3 regions of the Pseudomonas putida genome follow, and region 1 is predicted to be linked to each of the others. Evidence: predicted binding sites of a transcription regulator. Region 1 holds the regulator's gene; each other region holds the start of a gene.
What was found. The regulator FliA, encoded in region 1, starts transcription of late flagellar genes. The targets are predictions, from matches to a motif close to CTAAAGTTTNNNNNNNNNNNGCCGNTAA.
Positions count from the first base shown of each region.

Region 1 (6,645 bases):
GTCGGCTTTCCAGCTCGACCAGTTGCTCGGACAGTTGCTCAAGAATTTCGCCGGCTTCTACCAGGAAATCCTGAAGGATTTCTTCATCGGCGCCGAAGCTCATTAAACGTGCTCCTTAAAAACCCAGGCTGGACAGCAGATCGTCGACGTCGTCCTGACCGGACACAACGTCTTCACGCTTATCGGCATGAATCTGCGGACCTTCACCCCGAGTCGGATGTTTTTCTTCATCTTTTTCAGCGCGCAGCTGCTGGTGGTCGTGTTCGATACCGGCAAAACGGTCGACCTGACTGGCCATCAGCACGAGCTTGAGCAGATTGCTTTCCACTTCGGTCACCAGCGCAGTCACGCGCTTGATCACCTGGCCAGTCAGGTCCTGATAGTCCTGGGCCAGCAGAATGTCATTGAGGTGGCCGGCGACCTTGCGGTTACCCTCGGCGCTGTGCGTCAGGAAACTGTCGACACGCTTGACCAGCTCGCGAAACTCCGGCGCTGCGACTTCGCGGCGCATGAAGCGCTGCCAGTCGACACTCAGGCCTTGCGCCTCGGCAGCCAGGTCGTTGAGTACCGGCGTGCTCTCCTCCACCAGGTCCATGGTGCGGTTGGCGGCACCCTCGGTGAGTTTGACCACGTAAGACAGGCGCTCGGTGGCATCGGTAATCTGCGAGACTTCCTCGGCCTGCGGCATGCGCGGGTCGATCTGGAAGCTGACGATCGCGCTGTGCAGCTCACGGGTGAGCTTGCCGACTTCCTGGTACAGGCCACGGTCGCGGGTCTGGTTGAGCTGATGAATCAGCTGCACCGCATCGCCGAAACGCCCCCGTTCCAGGCTCTCGACCAGCTCCTGGGCATGTTTCTTCAGGGTCGATTCGAACTCCCCCAAAGACGTCTGTGTTGTTTCCATGGCGCCCCCTGACGTGACTCAGCCGTTGACGCGTTCGAAGATCTTTTCGATCTTTTCTTTGAGCACCTGGGCGGTGAATGGCTTGACCACGTAACCGTTGACGCCGGCCTGGGCCGCTTCGATGATCTGGTCACGCTTGGCTTCGGCGGTCACCATCAGCACCGGCATGGTCTTCAGGCGATCGTGGGCACGGACCTTGCGCAGCAGGTCGATACCGGACATGCCAGGCATGTTCCAGTCGGTCACCAGGAAGTCGTAATGGCCGCTTTCGAGCATCGGCAGCGCGGTGGTGCCGTCATCGGCTTCATCGGTGTTGGTGAAGCCCAGGTCACGCAACAGGTTCTTGATGATCCGCCGCATCGTCGAAAAGTCGTCAACGATGAGGATTTTCATGTCTTTGTTCAAGTAGACCTCCAAGCAGTCTCAAACGCGCTCGGCCCCGAGCACGCGTATTCATATTCGGTACAACGTGGAAAACGACTGCAACGACCCCGGGCTCAACGCGCCCGCCATTCCCCCAGGCGGCTGCGCAGGCGCGCGGCACACTGGCTGTGCAACTGGCTGACTCGCGATTCGCTGACCCCCAGCACCTCACCGATTTCCTTGAGGTTCAGCTCTTCGTCGTAGTACAGCGCCAGCACCAGGCGCTCACGCTCCGGCAGGTTGGCGATCGCATCGGTCAGGGCAGCCTGGAAGCGCTCGTCTTCCAGGTCGCGCGACGGCTCGACCTGGCCACTGGCGCCGTCCTCGTGCAGCCCTTCGTGCTCGCCGTCCTGCAACAGGTCGTCGAAACTGAACAGGCGGCTCCCCAAGGTATCGTTCAAGATCCCGTAGTAATCATCGAGACTCAATTGGAGTTCGGCAGCAACTTCATGATCTTTAGCGTCGCGGCCAGTTCTTGCTTCCACTGCGCGCATCGCATCACTGACCATGCGCGTATTGCGGTGCACCGAACGCGGTGCCCAATCGCCCTTGCGGACCTCGTCGAGCATCGCCCCGCGGATGCGGATGCCGGCGTAGGTTTCAAAGCTGGCGCCCTTGCTGGCGTCGTACTTGTTGGCCACTTCCAGCAGGCCGATCATGCCGGCCTGGATCAGGTCCTCGACCTGGACGTTGGCCGGCAGGCGTGCCAGCAAGTGGTAGGCGATGCGCTTGACCAGCGGCGCGTAGCGTTCCACCAGCTCGAACTGGGCGTCTTTCGACGCCTTGCTGTACATCTTGAAGCCGCTCGCATTCATAGCACGGGTCCTGCGCTGGTGGGTTGCACCAGGCGCTCGACAAAGAACTCAAGGTGCCCGCGCGGGTTGGCTGGCAGCGGCCAGCTGTCGACCTTCTGCGCGATGGCCTTGAAGGCCAGGGCACACTTGGAGCGAGGGAAGGCCTCGTACACCGCGCGCTGTTTCTGCACTGCCTTGCGCACGCTCTCGTCGTACGGCACGGCGCCGACATATTGCAGGGCGACGTCAAGGAAGCGGTCGGTGACCTTGGTCAACTTGGCGAACAGGTTGCGCCCTTCCTGCGGGCTCTGGGCCATGTTGGCCAGCACGCGGAAACGGTTCATGCCGTAGTCGCGGTTGAGCAGCTTGATCAGCGCATAGGCGTCGGTGATCGAGGTCGGCTCGTCGCACACCACCAGCAGCACTTCCTGGGCTGCGCGCACGAAGCTGACTACCGAGTCACCAATGCCCGCAGCGGTGTCGATCACCAGCACGTCGAGGTTGTCGCCGATCTCGCTGAAGGCCTGGATCAGCCCGGCATGCTGGGCCGGGGCCAGGTGCACCATGCTCTGGGTGCCGGAGGCGGCGGGCACGATGCGCACGCCGCCAGGCCCCTGCAACAGCACATCGCGCAGCTCGCAGCGCCCTTCGATGACATCGGCCAGGGTGCGTTTTGGGGTGAGGCCCAGCAATACGTCGACATTGGCCAGGCCAAGGTCGGCGTCCAGCAACATCACCCGGCGGCCGAGTTCGGCCAGCGCCAGGGACAGGTTCACTGAAACGTTAGTCTTGCCGACGCCACCTTTGCCACCGGTGACGGCGATCACCTGTACGGGATGCATGCTACCCATGTTCGTTGTTTACCTTGTCTCGCTTGGACCCAAGCCACACGCGGGGCAGCACTGCCAGCCCCGGAATGTAGGTACTTTGCATACGCTTCATCCTCAACCTGCGCGTCGCGGGTTGTGGTAGAGATCAGCGAACATGTCGGCCATCGCCTCTTCGCTGGGCTCGTCCTGCAACTGCACGTTGACCGCGCGGGTCACCAGCTGGTGCGGGCGCGGCAGGTGCAGGTCGTCAGGAATGCGCGGGCCGTCGGTGAGGTAGGCCACGGGCAGTTCATGACTGATGGCCAGGCTCAGCACATCGCCGAGGCTCGCCGTTTCATCGAGTTTGGTCAGGATGCAGCCAGCCAGGCCGCAGCGCTTGTAGCTGTGGTAGGCAGCGGTCAGCACCTGCTTCTGGCTGGTGGTAGCCAGCACCAGGTAATTCTTCGCGGCAATGCCACGCCCGGCAAGGGTTTCCAGTTGCATGCGCAGGGCCGGGTCGCTGGCCTGCAGGCCGGCGGTATCGATCAGCACCACGCGCTTGCGCAGCAACGGCTCCAGCGCGGCTGCCAGCGACTGGCCCGGGTCGACGTAGGTCACCGGCACGTTGAGGATGCGCCCCAAAGTCTTGAGCTGCTCCTGGGCACCGATGCGGAAGCTGTCCATGCTCACCAGGGCCAGGTTCTGCGGGCCGTACTTGAGCACGTAACGCGCCGCCAGCTTGGCCAGGGTGGTGGTCTTGCCCATGCCGGCTGGGCCGACCACGGCGATCACCCCGCCCTCTTCGATCGGTTCGACCTGTGGCACTTCGATCATCCGTGCCAGGTGCGCGAGCAGCATACGCCAGGCCTGGCGCGGCTCTTCGATCTCACTGGTGAGGTCGAGCAGTTCGCGGGCGATCGGGCCGGACAGGCCAATGCGCTGCAGGCGACGCCAGAGGTTGGCCTGGGCTGGTTTGCTACCCTGCAGCTGGTTCCAGGCCAGCGAGCCGAGCTGCACTTCGAGCAGCTCACGCAGGCCCGACAGCTCCGAACGCATGGCGTCGAACAGGCGCGGGTCGACCGGGGCCGGGGCAGGTGCGGCAGCCACTGCCGGGGCATCGACATGCGGTTCGATCAATGGCTCGGCTGCGGTCAGCGATTGGCCGGCAAACAATTGGCGGTTGCCTTCGCTGGCCTCGGCGCGGTTGTCCAGCTCGGCCTGGGCAGTGGCGATGCGCGACTGGGTCTTGCGCAGCTCTTCTTCCAGCTCGACGTTGGGCACGCGCGGGGCCAGCGCGGACAGCTTGTAGTCCAGCGCGGCGGTCAGCTCGACACCACCGGCAATGCGGCGGTTGCCGATGATGGCGGCATCGGAGCCCAGCTCATCACGGACCAGCTTCATGGCCTGACGCATATCGGCGGCGAAAAAACGCTTGACTTGCATAACCCACTACCTCAGCCGTTGGGGCCCACTGTGGCAACGATGGTGACTTGCTTGTTATCCGGTATTTCCTGATACGCCAGAACATGCAAATTCGGTACAGCCAGGCGACCGAAGCGCGACAACATGGCACGGATCGGGCCAGCTACCAGAAGAATGGCCGGTTGGCCTTGCATTTCCTGGCGCTGGCAGGCGTCGATCAGCGAACGCTGCAGCTTTTCGGCCATGCTCGGCTCAAGAAGAACACCGTCTTCCTGACCTTGCCCGGCCCTTTGCAAACTATTGAGCAAGATCTGTTCCAACCTTGGCTCAAGGGTGATCACAGGCAGCTCGGACTCAACGCCGACAATGCTTTGGACGATGGCACGACACAATCCGACGCGCACTGCCGCCACCAGCGCGGCGGTATCTTGACTCTTGCTGGCATTGTTGGCGATGGCCTCGGCAATACTGCGGATGTCACGCACCGGTACTTGCTCGGACAACAACGCCTGCAGGACCTTGAGCAGCCCCGACAAGGAAATGACACCGGGCACCAGCTCTTCAGCAAGTTTAGGCGATGCCTTGGACAATACCTGCAACAGCTGCTGGACCTCTTCATGGCCGATCAGCTCATGGCAGTGTTTCTGCAGGATCTGGTTGAGGTGGGTAGCAACCACGGTACTGGCGTCGACCACGGTATAGCCCAGCGACTGCGCCTGGGCGCGCTGGCCGATGTCGATCCACACCGCCTCAAGGCCGAATGCCGGGTCGCGCGCAGCGATACCATTGAGGGTACCGAATACTTGGCCTGGGTTGATCGCAAGCTCGCGGTCCGGGTAGATCTCGGCCTCGGCCAGGATCACGCCCATCAGCGTCAGGCGATAGGCACTGGGCTGCAGGTCGAGGTTGTCACGGATGTGCACGGTCGGCATGAGGAAGCCCAGGTCCTGGGACAGCTTCTTGCGCACCCCCTTGATCCGCGCCAGCAGCTGGCCACCCTGATTGCGGTCGACCAGCGGAATCAGGCGGTAGCCGACTTCCAGGCCAATCATGTCGATCGGCGTCACGTCGTCCCAGCCCAGTTCCTTGGTATCCAGCGCGCGCTGCGGCGACGGCAGCAGGTCCTGCTGGCGTTGCGCTTCCTTCTGCGCTTCGATCTTGGCCTTCTGCTGCTTCTTCCACACCAGGTAGGCGCCGCCACCGGCCAGCAGGCCGAGGCTGAGGAAGGCGATGTGCGGCATGCCCGGCACCAGGCCCATGATGATCATCAGCCCCGCAGACACACCCAGCGCCTTGGGCGAGTCGAACATCTGGCGGTTGATCAGCTTGCCCATGTCCTCGGAGCCCGAGGCACGGGTAACCATGATCGCGGCAGCGGTGGACAGCAGCAGTGATGGCAATTGCGCCACCAAACCGTCACCGATGGTCAGCAAGGCGTAGACCTTGCCTGCATCGCTGAACGACATGTTGTGTTGCAGCATACCGATCAGCATGCCGCCGATCAGGTTGATGAAGAGGATTAGCAAACCGGCGATGGCGTCACCACGGACGAACTTGCTGGCACCGTCCATCGAACCGTAGAACTCGGCCTCCTGGGCCACCTCGGCGCGGCGCATCTTGGCCTGGGCCTGGTCGATCAGGCCGGCGTTGAGATCGGCGTCGATGGCCATCTGCTTGCCGGGCATGGCGTCGAGGGTGAAGCGCGCGCTCACCTCGGAAATACGCCCGGCGCCCTTGGTGACCACCACGAAGTTGATGATCATGAGGATGGCGAACACCACCGCACCAACGACATAATTGCCGCCGATCACCACCTCACCGAAGGCCTGGATCACTTTACCGGCAGCGCCGTGGCCTTCCTGGCCATGGAGCATGACCACCCGCGTGGAGGCCACGTTCAGCGCCAGGCGCAGCAAGGTCGCCACCAGCAGGATGGTCGGGAACGCGGCGAAGTCCAGCGGGCGCAGAGCGTAAACGCAGACCAGCAGGACCACGATCGACAGCGCGATGTTGAAGGTGAAGAACACGTCGAGCAGGAACGGCGGTATCGGCAACATCATCATTGCCAACATCACCAGCAGCAGCAACGGCACGCCCAGGTTGCCCCGGCCGAGCCCGGCCAGGTTGTTGCGGGCGTTGCTGATTAACTGAGTGCGATCCACCGCGAGTCCTCTTGATGCAAAACTTTGACGCCCAAGGGGCGCTTGGGCGTGGCTTTGCAAGAAGCCTTCCAACTTTGCTCGAGTATGGATTTATGTTGCCTGTACCGGCCTCTTCGCGGAGTTCAAGCCCG
Region 1 covers NZ_CP026115.2:826,565-833,209, forward strand. The annotation lists gene C2H86_RS03795 (chemotaxis protein CheA) at 1-103, opposite strand, end outside; gene C2H86_RS03800 (protein phosphatase CheZ) at 116-904, opposite strand; gene C2H86_RS03805 (chemotaxis response regulator CheY) at 923-1,297, opposite strand; gene fliA (RNA polymerase sigma factor FliA) at 1,402-2,142, opposite strand; gene fleN (flagellar synthesis regulator FleN) at 2,139-2,972, opposite strand; gene flhF (flagellar biosynthesis protein FlhF) at 3,066-4,373, opposite strand; gene flhA (flagellar biosynthesis protein FlhA) at 4,385-6,514, opposite strand.

Region 2 (6,645 bases), 1.2 Mb from region 1:
CCACCCTGGGGCTGGATGGCGTGCTGTACCTGCTGGGCCTGCGCGACCGCGACGCCCGCGGCTGATCCGCCGTTAAAAAAAGGCCCTGCATGCGCATGCAGGGCCTTTTTTGTTGCCAGGATCAAGCCTGTGCAGGGGTCGCCAGCAGTTCACCCATGCGCACAGCCGAAGCTGCACCCAGGGTCTGGGCCCATTTCACTTGGTCTGGCCCGAACAGCACGATGGCGGTCGAACCCAGCTTGAAGCGGCCCAGTTCGGCGCCTTTTTCCAGGTGAATCGGCGCACGGCTTTCTTCGTCGTAACGGAAGGTCTTCAGCTCACGCTTTGGCGGAGTGACCAGGCCAGCCCATACGGTCTCGATCGAAGCGACGATCATCGCGCCGACCAGCACCACGGCCATTGGCCCGCGCTCGGTATCGAACAGGCACACCACGCGCTCGTTGCGGGCGAACAGCTCCGGAACGTTCTCGGCAGTGGTCTGGTTGACCGAGAACAGGCGGCCCGGCACGTAGACCATCTCGCGCAGGGTGCCGGCCAGCGGCATGTGCACGCGGTGGTAATCCTTCGGCGACAGGTAGATGGTGGCGAACTCACCGCCCATGAACGGCGCGGCCAGTGCCGGGTCGCCGCCGAGCAACTCAAGCGCGCTGAAGCTGTGGCCCTTGGCCTGGAAGATACGACCGTGTTCGATCGGGCCCAGCTGGCTGACGGCACCGTCGGCCGGGCAGAGGATTGCGCCCGGAGTTTCGTCCAGCGAGCGTGCACCTGGTTTCAGAGCGCGGGTGAAGAAGGCGTTGAAGTGCTCGTAGGCGGTGAGGTCTTCGACCAGCGCTTCGCTCATGTTCACCTGGTAACGCTTGGCGAACCAGGCGGTGAAGGCGTTCTTGAACCAGCGCGCACGGCACTCGGCGATGCAGCCAGCCAGGCGCGACAGCAAATGGTGCGGCAGCAGGTACTGGCTGAGGATGAACAGACGGGATTTCATTGAGTTGATTGTCCTTGAACTTCGACAGGCGTGTCCGGGTGGTTGCCCCATTCGCTCCACGAACCGGCATAGGCCTTGATGCGTGGGTAGCCGAGGGACTTGGCCACCAGGTAGGTGAAACCGGAGCGGCGGTGGGTCTGGCAGTGGGTGATCACTTCCTTGTCTGGCGTGATGCCCAATTGCTGCAGGACTTCAGCGATGTCCTTGCGGATGCGCAGATGGTCGTTGAGGTCCATGCCGGCCGTCCACTCGAAATTGACGGCACCGGGAATGTGCCCGGCCTTGGCGGCCAGGACTTTTTCGCCGTTGAATTCCTGCGGGCCGCGGGCATCCCAGACCACCAGGTCGTCGGCGCCCAGACGGCTTTGCAGGTATTCGCGCGTGGCAGTCGGCTCGCTGTGCAGTTGCAGGTGCACGGGGGCATTGCCCGGCGTTGGCACGTCGGTGGAGAGCTTGTCCGCTGGCCAGGCCTGGATACCGCCATTGAGGTAGTGGTAGCGCGTATGGCCGATGACATCGAGCAGCCAGATGAAGCGCCCGGCCCAGCCGCCACCTTCGTCGTCATAGACCACGTAGGCGGCATCGTCACGGTGGCCCAGTTCGCTGAACAGCTTTTCCAGATCGCCCAGGGCCGGCAGCAGGCCGGGCGCCGGAGGCTGGCCGAGCTGGGTGCGCTTGCCCTCGACGAAGCGGGCGCCGGGGATGTGCCCGCTGACATAGCGGTTGGCGCTGCTCAGGTCTACCAGGATCAGCTGGGGTGAATCCAGGCGCGGCAGCAGGTCTGCGGCTTCGATCACCAAAGGCAGGCCGGAAAAGTCAGTCATCCACGTTCTCCAGTGTGGAAAGAGGGGCGATTGTAGCGCAAGGCTCAGGCGCCGCGGTTGGCAAACACCGCGAGCGCACGCTCGATACATTGCGAAGTCTTGCCGAAGGCCTGCACGCTGACATCGGCCAGTGGCTTGCCGCCCTGATCGGCCACCGCCAGCATCAGCACCTGGTCACCCACGGCCAGCGAGCGCAGCAACAGGTGTTCGCTGTGGAACAACGCACGCAGCGGTGCTGGCAGTAGCGCCGAGAACTGGGCGTGGTTCTCGGGCGTCAGGCGCAGCTGGCCGACTTTGCTCATCAGCTTTTGCAGCAGCTTGTTCTGCTCGATCTCCAGGGCGATGCCCCCGGCTTCCTTGGGCAGGCCGGCGATCTGCTGCACGCGCAGGTAATCGGCGGTCTTGTCCAGGCTCAGCAGCATGATGCGCTGCATCCCGCAGGCTTGCAGCGCTTCGCGCGCATGGGTGGCCAGGTGCACGGCATTGGTGAAGGGGCTGGGCTGGGAAAGCAGTTCCTGGCACAGTTTGCGCCAGCGGCCGAGCGCCTCGCTGGAAGGCGGTGGCGGGGTGAGCATGTCCGGGTGCGGGCGACGCTGGTCCCAGGGCCAGATCAGCGCCTCGGCTGGGTGGAACAGGGCATGGCGGGCGTGGCGCCGGGCGCTGGCCGCTGCTTGTTGGTGAACCTGTTGTTGCACGTCTTCCAGCGAGGTCTGCAGGTACAGCGCAGTCAGCAGTTGCCAGCGCAGCAGATGCGGATTGTCCCAGCCCACCTGCGCCGCCAGCGCCAGGTTGTTGGCCAGCAGCACAGTATTGGCCGGTTCGTTGAACCAGCGGCGTAAGCCGGGTGCTTCGTCCAGGTGATGCTGCTGGCTGAGCGGGTCTTCTTCGCGGGCGATGCTCAAAACCAAGGCCAGTTGGTCGCGTTCTTCGAGCAGCAGGCGATAGCCTTGGGTCACCCACTTGGGCAGGCGCCAATGTTCGGCCATGGCCTGGCACAGGGCGAAGATGCGCACGCCAAACAGTTCCTGCTCCACGTCTGCCGCGTTTTCGCCCTTGTGGATGACCCGCAGCTCCCAGGCGTCCAGCAACTTTGGGTAGGCCAGGGCCAGTGGCCACAGGGGGGCGAGGAACAACAGGCTGCCCCAGTGGATCTCCTGCCACAGTCGCGCCAGGCGGCTGGCAAAAAGACCGTTGGCCTGTTGCGCGGCGTGCTGGCTGATCAGCAGGAATTGGCGCAGCACGGGCGGGATGTCGTCTTCCGGCAGGGCAGGCAGGCGCATCAGCAGTTCCTTGCTGCGCCCCAGGCCCAGGCGATTCAGGGCGACTTCCAGGCTTTCGGCGGGCTCGGCCTGGCTGGCGTTGGCAGGGTGGTTGGCCTCGCGCATCACCGACAACACCAGGGCGGGGCTGTCCTGCATCAGTTCAGCGATGTCGCGCAACGAGCGGCGATTGTCGTTGATCGCGCTCATGACCCGGTCGTAACTCTGCTTCGGGACCGGTACACGAACACCGTCGAGCAGCTTGACCCAGGCTTCTACAGTACGCGGATTCTGAGTGGGCACCTTGGATTCCATTGGCATTTTGACATCAGTCCGAACTGGCTTTTCGCTTTTAGTGGCTATAGTCTGGCGCAGTTCTGCCGATAAGTAGAAGAAGAGTTTTAAAGCTCCCGTCCCTCTCCCTGACCACGACAGCAAGTGCTTTGATCCTATGGCTAAAATTATCGGCATCATCGTCGTATTCGCGAGCGTGCTCGGCGGATATGTACTCTCCCACGGCAAGATCGCGGCGCTGATCCAGCCGTTCGAAGTGCTGATCATCGGCGGTGCAGCCTTTGGCGCCTTCATGCAGGCTAACCCTGGTTACATGACCATGCATGTAATCAAGAAGTCGATGAAGATGTTTGGCTCACGCTTTTCCCATACGTTCTACCTGGAAGTGCTGGGCCTGGTGTACGAGATCCTCAACAAGAGCCGTCGCGAAGGCATGATGGCGATCGAGAGCGATATCGAAGATGCCGCCGCCAGCCCGATCTTCGCCAAGTACCCGGCGGTGCTGGGCGACGAGCGCATGACTGCTTTCATCTGCGACTACCTGCGCATCATGTCCACTGGCAACATGGCTCCGCACGAACTGGAAGGCCTGTTCGACATGGAGCTGTTGAGCATGAAGGAAGAGCTCGAGCACCCGTCGCACGCAGTCACCGGCATCGCCGATGGCATGCCTGGTTTCGGTATCGTTGCGGCAGTACTGGGTATTGTGGTGACCATGGCGTCGCTGGGCGAAGGCGACCAGGCAGCCATCGGCATGCACGTTGGTGCGGCACTGGTCGGTACCTTCTTCGGTATTCTTGCGGCCTATGGCTTCTTCGGCCCGCTGGCCAAGTGCCTTGAACATGATGCCAAGGAAGAGCTCAACCTCTATGAGTCGATCAAGGCCTCGCTGGTCGCCTCGGCTTCCGGCATGCCGCCTTCGCTGGCTGTCGAGTTCGGGCGCAAGGTGCTGTATCCGAAGCACCGTCCAAGCTTCGCCGAGCTGGAACAAGCGGTTCGCGGTCGCTGAGTCATGGAGAACAATCAGCCGATAATCATCAAGCGCGTCAAGCGCTTCGGTGGCGGGCACCATGGCGGCGCCTGGAAGATCGCTTTCGCCGACTTCGCCACGGCGATGATGGCGTTCTTCCTGGTGCTGTGGCTGTTATCCACGGCCACGCCTGAACAGAAGATCGCCATCGCCGGCTACTTCAAGGACCCGATCGGTTTTTCCGAGAGTGGCACGCCTTACATCATCGACCTGGGTGGCTCGCCGCAGCTGGCACCGGAAAAGACCATCAACCCGGAGCAGAAGTCCGAGCCTACGCCTGACACCAGCATCCAGCTGGACAAGGACCAGGTCGAGACCATGGCCGAGCAGGTCGAGCGCGAGCGCCTCGAGTTGCTGCTGCAGGAGCTGCAGAACAAGGTCGAGGAAAACCCGCAGCTGCAGAAGTTCAAAGACCAGATCCTGTTCGAAATTACCCAGGACGGCCTGCGCATCCAGATCATGGATGCCGAGAACCGGCCGATGTTCGACATCGGCAGTGCGCGCCTGCAGCCGTATTTCGAAGACATCCTGCTGGCCATGGCCGACACCATCAAGGCTGTGCCGAACAAGATCAGTATCAGTGGGCACACCGATGCCAAACCGTACTCCGGTACTGGCGACTTCGGTAACTGGGAGCTCTCGGCCAACCGTGCCAACGCTGCCCGTCGAGCCCTGGTTGCCGGCGGCTACCCGGATGGCCAGGTGGCGCGGGTGGTGGGTTATGCCTCGTCGTCGCTGTTCGATCGCAAGGACCCGTACAACCCGGTCAACCGGCGTATCGACATCATCGTCCTGACCAAGAAGGCGCAGCGCAACATCGAGGGTGAGCAGGGTGCCCCCGAGGCGCCAGCCCAGCCGGCTCCGCCAGCAGATGCAGCGCCTGGGGCCGCGGCCCCGGCAGCGCCGACGGCAGGGGATGCAGCTGCCCAGGCGCCGATGCAGCCGCGTGAGCTGCGCCAGAAGCTGAACATCTTCGAGGATGGGACCTTGAAGATGGATGAGCAAAAGGACCAGTAATGACTGGCAGGGGCTGCGGTGCAGCCCCAACGGTTCAAAACCCCCGCCTGATCTTGGCCTTGAGATCGGCATGAAAGAAATCCGCATTGTCCCGGTCGACACTCGACCCATGCTCCGCTGGCAGAATCATCGCCCGCTGAAACGTGCACTCATCGTGATACGCCCACACGAACAGGTCGATGTGCGCCCGTTCGCGCATCACTGGCCACCTGTCGAGCTGCTCGGGTAGCTCGTAGTCTCCGCTGCGATAGAAACTTACCCGTCGATTGGCTGTTACCGCAGCCTCCAGCAGCCTGGCAGTCCACCAGTCTTCGCCGGCTTCTACGGGTAGCAGGCCGATCCAGTGGGTTGCATCGTTTAACTGTTGGCAAGCGCTGCCATGAGCGTCTTCGCGGGTTTGCCCGTCGGCACCGAACTCCACCAGCTGCGCGGTGATGCCTTCGAGCAGCAGGCGTTCGTTGAGGATGAAGGCGTCAAGCCGCTCTTCGTGGCGGTAACTGATAAAAACCGGCATCGCCGATGCCCTCCCTGATAGAAGTCATGACCTTCAGGGAAAGCGACAGGTAGGGCAATAGATGGCAGGAAAACCGGATGCGTCCTACGCGCTCCGGTAATAATTCCTACAAATCAGTAACTGTCTTCCGGCAGGCTGGCGATGATCGAACGGTAGCTGTTCATCCGCTGGGGCTTGATGCGGCCGTCTTCGAGGGCCTTGAGCAGCGCGCATCCGGGTTCGCGATCATGCTTGCAGTCGCGGAAGCGGCAGGTGCCGAACAAATCGCGGAATTCGATGAAACCGTCCTCGACGTCGTCGCGGCTGACATGGCCTAGGCCGAATTCACGGATGCCCGGCGAGTCGATCAGGTCGCCGCCGTTGGGGAAGTGATACAGGCGCGCCGTGGTGGTGGTGTGCTGGCCCTGGCCAGACCATTCGGACAGGTCGCCGACGCGGGTGCCGGCCTCTGGCAGCAGGCTGTTGACCAGCGACGACTTGCCCACGCCCGACTGGCCGACGAACACGCTGATGTGCCCGTCGAGCATCTGCTGCAGGCGCAACATGCCGTCGCCGTGGTGCGCGGAGACTTCCAGCAGCGGGTAGCCGAGGTCGCGGTAGACCTCGAGCAGCGCATGCAGGCCCGGGCCGTTCTCTTCATCGATCAGGTCGGCCTTGTTCAGCAGCAGCAGCGGGCGGATGCCAGCGTGCTCGGCGGCCACCAGGTAACGGTCGATCAGGTT
Region 2 covers NZ_CP026115.2:2,035,485-2,042,129, reverse strand. The annotation lists gene serB (phosphoserine phosphatase SerB) at 1-65, shown strand, start outside; gene asd (archaetidylserine decarboxylase) at 122-985, opposite strand; gene C2H86_RS09395 (rhodanese-like domain-containing protein) at 982-1,809, opposite strand; gene C2H86_RS09390 (HDOD domain-containing protein) at 1,854-3,389, opposite strand; gene motA (flagellar motor stator protein MotA) at 3,520-4,371, shown strand; gene motB (flagellar motor protein MotB) at 4,375-5,409, shown strand; gene C2H86_RS09375 (molecular chaperone Tir) at 5,444-5,923, opposite strand; gene rsgA (small ribosomal subunit biogenesis GTPase RsgA) at 6,037-6,645, opposite strand, start outside.
Region 2: a site for FliA is predicted at 3,428-3,455, ahead of motA (flagellar motor stator protein MotA). Genes of this name have one in related genera too.

Region 3 (6,645 bases), 3.0 Mb from region 1:
CGCCTGCGAGACGCTGTTTCGGGTAATGCTGCGCTCAATGGCGTGCCTGTGCAGGTCGAGGCCGCATGAGCAATGGTAAGGCCGAGCACGCTGCTCGGCTTTCCGATACAATGCGTCACCGTGCCGACAATCGCGTCGGAAAGTTCAGCTGAGGTGCTAGATGGATATCATCGATACGATCAAAGAGCAGATTGCCAACAACACCATTCTGCTTTACATGAAAGGCTCGCCGAATGCCCCACAGTGTGGGTTCTCGGCCAAGGCATCGCAGGCTGTGATGGGTTGCGGCGAGAAGTTCGCCTACGTCGACATCCTGCAGAACCCGGAAATCCGCGCCAACCTGCCAAAATACGCCAACTGGCCGACCTTCCCGCAACTGTGGGTAGCCGGCGAGCTGGTTGGCGGTAGCGACATCATGCTGGAAATGTTCGAGAAGGGTGAGCTGCAGACCCTGATCAAGGACGCCGCCGCCAAGGCCAAGGCTTCCGAAGCCTGATCATCAGGCAGCCATAAAAAAACCCGCTCAAGGCGGGTTTTTTTATGGGGCGAGAATCTTATTCTTCGCCCATCTGCGATTGCAGGTAGTTCTCGATGCCGATCTTGTCGATCAGGCCCAGTTGGGTTTCCAGCCAGTCGATGTGCTCTTCCTCGGACTCGAGGATGTCTTCGAGCATGTCACGCGAGCCGAAGTCGCCAGCAGTTTCGCAATGAGCGATGGCGGCTTTCAGGTCGACCAGGCCTTTCTGTTCGATCTTCAGGTCGCACTCGAGCATCTCTTTGGTGTGCTCACCAATCAGCAGCTTGCCCAGGTCCTGAACGTTGGGAATGCCTTCGAGGAAGAGAATACGCTTGATCAGCTTGTCAGCGTGCTTCATCTCGTCGATGGATTCTTTGTACTCGTGCTTGCCAAGCTTGTTCAGGCCCCAATCTTCGTACATGCGTGCGTGCAGGAAGTACTGGTTGATCGCGACCAGCTCGTTTCCGAGGATCTTGTTGAGATGCTGGATGACGCTTACGTCGCCTTTCATGACGGGTTCCTGCCCTGTAGAAGTGTGCCAATACAGGGAAGTTTGAGCCTGTAACTGTGGGCTGTCAAACCTAAGTGTTTGAATAATAAGTGAAAATTAATAGGAATAAGAATGTTTGTGAACCGCGTTGGAACGCTAACTTATTGATATTCAGGCATAAAAAAACCGGACACGAGGTCCGGTTCTTCGAATTCTGTAATATCAGGCAGCAGTAAATTCCACCGGATAGGGCAGGGCGGCGTGCTGGCTCACCTGCAATTCGGTGAGGGTCTCGCGGACCACCTGCTTGGCCAGGCAGGCACATTTGCCGCACTGGCTGGCGACGTTGGTCGCCGCTCGGACTTCCTTGTAACTGCAGCATCCTTCATAGATCGCATCGCGGATCTGTCCGTCGGTGACGCCGACACAAAGACACACATACATAAGGGCTGACCATCGCGGGTTGAGTCGATGGGTTGGAGCTTAATGTTAATGAGAATGCTTGTCAAAGGACTTTCTGGAAGGGCCGTACTTGAGCGACCGACGGTTGCATTCGGCCTGTCACCTCAAGCCGTGTATGATGGTCGGCCTTTGTTGGATGTCGGGCAAGCCCGCCTTGGCCCGGCAAACGGTTCTTCACCCTCATCAGGAGATTACAATGAGCGTACTCGTTGGCAAACAAGCCCCCGACTTCACCGTCCCAGCCGTCCTGGGCAATGGCGAAATCGTCGACAGCTTCAACCTGGCCTCGGCCATCAAGGGCAAGTACGGCCTGGTGTTCTTCTACCCACTGGACTTCACCTTCGTCTGCCCGTCCGAGCTGATTGCCCTGGACAACCGCATCCCTGACTTCCAGGCGCGCAACGTTGAAGTGATCGGCGTTTCGATCGACTCGCACTTCACCCACAACGCATGGCGTAACACTCCGGTCAACGCCGGCGGTATCGGCCAGGTCAAGTACACCCTGGCGGCCGACATCACCCACGAAATCTGCAAGGCCTACGACGTCGAGTCCGAAGGCGGCGTAGCCTTCCGTGGCGCCTTCCTGATCGACACCAACGGTGTTGTTCGTTCGCAGATCGTCAACGACCTGCCACTGGGCCGTAACATGGACGAGCTGCTGCGTCTGGTCGACGCCCTGCAATTCCACGAAGAGCACGGTGAAGTCTGCCCTGCCAACTGGAAGAAAGGCGATCAGGGCATGACCGCTTCGCCAGAAGGCGTTGCTGCTTACCTGAGCGAGAACGCTGGCAAGCTGTAATTGCCACGCGCATGAAAAAACCGGCCCATGTGGCCGGTTTTTTTGTGCCTGGATTCCGGGAGCGGATGACGCTCCCGGAATTTCGACTCAATCGTTGAAGTCGCGCCAGCCGCCCATTTCCTTCCAGCGGTTGACAATGCCGCAGAACAGCTCGGCCGTCTTCTCGGTGTCGTAACGCGCCGAGTGCGCCTCACGGCCGTCGAAGTCGATGTCGGCGCTCTGGCAGGCCCGCGCCAGCACGGTCTGGCCGTAGGCCAGGCCAGCCAGGGTCGCGGTGTCGAAGCTGGAGAACGGGTGGAACGGGTTTCGCTTGATGTCGTTACGCGCTACCGCCGCATTGAGGAAGCCCAAGTCGAAGCTGCTGTTGTGGCCGACCAGGATCGCCCGTTTGCAGCCGTTGGCCTTCAGCGCCTTGCGCACGCCGCGGAAGATGTCGGTGAGCGCGCTTTCCTCGCTCACCGCCATGCGCAGCGGGTGGTCCAGCTTGATGCCGGTGAACTCCAGCGCGGCCTGCTCGATGTTGGCCCCTTCGAACGGTTCTACCCGGAAGAAGTAGGTGTGCTCGGGGAACAGGAAGCCTTTCTCGTCCATGCCGATGGTCACTGCGGCAATTTCCAGCAGGGCATCGGTGGCGCTGTTGAAGCCGCCGGTCTCGACATCCACCACGACTGGCAGATAGCCACGGAAGCGCTCGGCCATCGGGTGGCGCGAACCGCTGCTACCCTGACCGTCCTGGTCGTCTTCGTAGAGGTCTTCGCTCACGCGTTGTCCTCCAGCAGGCGCCAGCGCAGTTTCTCACCGGCACGCAGCGGGATCACGGTCTGCTCGCCAAACGGCAGGCTGTCCGGGGCGGTCCACTCATCGCGGACCAGGGTGATGGTGTCGGTGTTCGCCGGCAGGCCATAGAAGGCCGGGCCGTGCAGGCTGGCGAAGCCTTCCAGTTTGTCCAGTGCATTGCGCTGTTCGAACGCCTCGGCGTACATCTCGATCGCCGCATAGGCGGTATAGCAGCCGGCGCAACCGCAGGCGGCTTCCTTTGCGTGACGGGCGTGCGGTGCCGAGTCGGTGCCGAGGAAGAACTTCGGGTTGCCGCTGGTGGCCGCGTCCAGCAGCGCCACCTGGTGGGTGTTGCGCTTGAGGATCGGCAGGCAATAGAAGTGCGGGCGGATACCGCCGACCAGCATGTGGTTGCGGTTGTACAGCAGGTGCTGGGCAGTGATGGTCGCACCGACGTTGGCCGGGGCTTCGGTGACGAACTGCGCGGCGTCGCCCGTGGTGATGTGCTCGAACACCACTTTCAGGGTCGGGAAGCGTTCGACCAGGCGACGCATGTGCTCGTCGATGAAACGCTTCTCGCGGTCGAACACGTCGATCTCGCTGCGAGTCACTTCACCGTGCACCAGCAATGGCATGCCCACTTCCGCCAGCGCCTCGATGGCCGGGAAGATGTTGTCGATGCTGGTCACGCCCGAATCGGAGTTGGTCGTCGCGCCAGCCGGGTAAAGTTTCGCGGCGTAGACGATACCGCTGGCCTTGGCCGCGCGGATGTCCTCGGGGCTGGTGCGGTCGGTGAGGTACAGCACCATCAGCGGTTCAAAGCGGCTGCCAGCCGGGCGGGCGGCAAGGATGCGCTCGCGGTAGGCGCCAGCTTCGACGGCATTGCGCACCGGCGGAACCAGGTTAGGCATGATGATGGCACGGGCGAAAGTACGCGCCACATCGCCAACGGTATGGGGCAGGACGGCACCATCGCGCAGATGGATGTGCCAGTCGTCGGGACGCAGGAGGGTCAGGCGATCGGACATTGGGGATTCCAGGCGGGTCGAACTCAGGCCCCAATGCTACCGGAAAACCCCGTTCCGAGCACGGCTATCAAGTTTTCCGGCAAGCGTCCGATAGCCTGCCTGTAAGCCGTCAGAATTTGTGGAGCCGCCCGTGCGCCAGCGTTATCTAGCCCTGTTGACCCTTGTCGCCAGCCTGCCGGCCGGCGCACTGACCTTCCAGACCCGCATGGAGAATGTCGCCTGGAAAGTCGAGGGTGACCAGTTCGAATGCCGCCTGATCCAGCCGATCGACGGTTTCGGCAGTGGCGAGTTCGTGCGCAAGGCCGGTGAGCAGCCGGTGTTCCAGCTGCGTTCGCACAGCAATGTGCTGGGCGCAGGTTCCGCGACCTTGCTGGCAGCCGCTGCCCCTTGGCAGCCAGGCCGTGGTGACGTGAATCTCGGCGCCGTGCGCATGGCCCGTAGCGGCGTATTGTTCAGCTCGTCGCAGAGCCAGGCCAGTCGCCTGATCAACGGCCTGCTCGATGGCCGCAGCACGGTGGTGCGCAGCTATACCGGCGAAGGCGGGCGGGTGATGGAGGTACGCGTGTTGCCGGTCAGCTTCGCCAAGGCGTATGGCGACTATCAGGCCTGTGCCAGCAAGATGCTGCCGATGAACTATGACCAGGTGCGCCAGACCCAGGTTGGCTTCCCAGGTGGTGGCTTCGATCTCGATGCCGACGCCCGTGCGCGGCTGGATGTGATCCTCGATTACCTCAAGGCCGACCCGACGGTGAACCACATCGAACTCAATGGCCATTCCGATAACAGTGGTAACCGCCTGACCAATCGCGACACTTCGCGGCGTCGGGCCTTGGCCGTTGCCGACTACTTCAAGGCCCATGGTGTGCCGGAAGAGCAAATCGTCGTGCGCTTCCATGGTGAGCGCTATCCGTTGGTGAAGAACAACAGCCCGGCCAATCGGGCGCGCAACCGCCGGGTAAACATCGAACTGGATCGGGTGGCCCAGGTGGAGAAGCCGGCGGTACAGCCGGTTCAGCAACCGGCAGCGGTAGCGCCTGCTCCGGTTGCACCGGGAACGAAGGCACCTTGACCGTATTTCCTTGCCACCCCGCGTCGCGCCGCTGACAGTTCCTGTCGCTTTGTCGTCAGAAGCTGTCGCCCCACTGTAAATTTATCCGCAACGCCGGTAGAATCGATCCCTTTCCGTACAACCCCGTGGAGTGATGGCATGGCGGACGTAAAAAAGGTCGTACTGGCGTATTCCGGCGGCCTTGATACTTCGGTGATTCTCAAGTGGCTGCAGGATACCTACAACTGCGAAGTGGTGACTTTCACCGCTGACCTGGGTCAGGGCGAAGAAGTCGAGCCGGCTCGCGCCAAAGCTCAGGCGATGGGCGTAAAAGAGATCTACATCGACGACCTGCGCGAAGAGTTCGTGCGTGATTTCGTCTTCCCGATGTTCCGCGCCAACACCGTCTACGAAGGCGAGTACCTGCTAGGTACCTCCATCGCCCGCCCGCTGATTGCCAAGCGCCTGATCGAAATCGCCAACGAAACCGGCGCCGACGCCATTTCCCACGGTGCTACCGGCAAGGGTAACGACCAGGTTCGTTTCGAGCTGGGTGCCTACGCCCTCAAGCCAGGCGTCAAGGTCATCGCCCCATGGCGCGAGTGGGACCTGCTGTCCCGCGAGAAGCTGATGGACTACGCCGAGAAGCACGGTATCCCGATCGAGCGCCACGGCAAGAAGAAGTCGCCGTACTCGATGGACGCTAACCTGTTGCACATCTCCTACGAAGGCGGTGTCCTGGAAGATACCTGGACCGAGCACGAAGAAGACATGTGGCGCTGGAGCGTCTCGCCAGAAAACGCCCCGGACCAGGCTACCTACATCGAGCTGACCTACCGCAATGGTGACATCGTCGCCATCGACGGCGTCGACATGACCCCGGCCACCGTGCTTGCCGAGCTGAACCGCATCGGCGGCGCCAACGGTATCGGCCGTCTGGACATCGTCGAGAACCGTTACGTGGGCATGAAGTCCCGCGGCTGCTACGAAACCCCTGGCGGCACCATCATGCTCAAGGCCCACCGTGCCATCGAGTCGATCACCCTGGACCGCGAAGTCGCTCACCTGAAAGACGAGCTGATGCCGAAGTACGCCAGCCTGATCTACACCGGCTACTGGTGGAGCCCGGAGCGTCTGATGCTGCAGAAGATGATCGACGCTTCGCAGGTCAACGTTAACGGCGTTGTGCGACTGAAGCTGTACAAGGGCAACGTCATCGTGGTTGGCCGCAAGTCGGACGACTCGCTGTTCGATGCCAACATCGCGACCTTCGAAGAAGACGGCGGCGCCTACAACCAGGCCGATGCTGCTGGCTTCATCAAGCTCAACGCGCTGCGCATGCGTATCGCTGCCAACAAAGGCCGCGGGATGCTCTGAGCATCTGGCTGAAGTGGCATAAATAAACCCGGCTCTGGCCGGGTTTTTTTTGCCTGCTGGACGGTGGTCTGATCAATGTCCATGGGCTAAATCCTCGGGCAAGCGGGTGGTCGAAAGAACAACGCACTGATGGAGTTCGATATTGCA
Region 3 covers NZ_CP026115.2:3,838,086-3,844,730, forward strand. The annotation lists gene C2H86_RS17495 (molybdopterin oxidoreductase family protein) at 1-69, shown strand, start outside; gene grxD (Grx4 family monothiol glutaredoxin) at 161-496, shown strand; gene bfr (bacterioferritin) at 555-1,028, opposite strand; gene C2H86_RS17510 (bacterioferritin-associated ferredoxin) at 1,230-1,451, opposite strand; gene C2H86_RS17515 (peroxiredoxin) at 1,666-2,268, shown strand; gene rnt (ribonuclease T) at 2,356-2,967, opposite strand; gene pyrC (dihydroorotase) at 3,027-4,073, opposite strand; gene C2H86_RS17530 (flagellar protein MotY) at 4,204-5,142, shown strand; gene C2H86_RS17535 (argininosuccinate synthase) at 5,281-6,498, shown strand; gene C2H86_RS17540 (hypothetical protein) at 6,571-6,645, opposite strand, start outside.
Region 3: a site for FliA is predicted at 4,140-4,167, ahead of C2H86_RS17530 (flagellar protein MotY). Genes of this name have one in related genera too.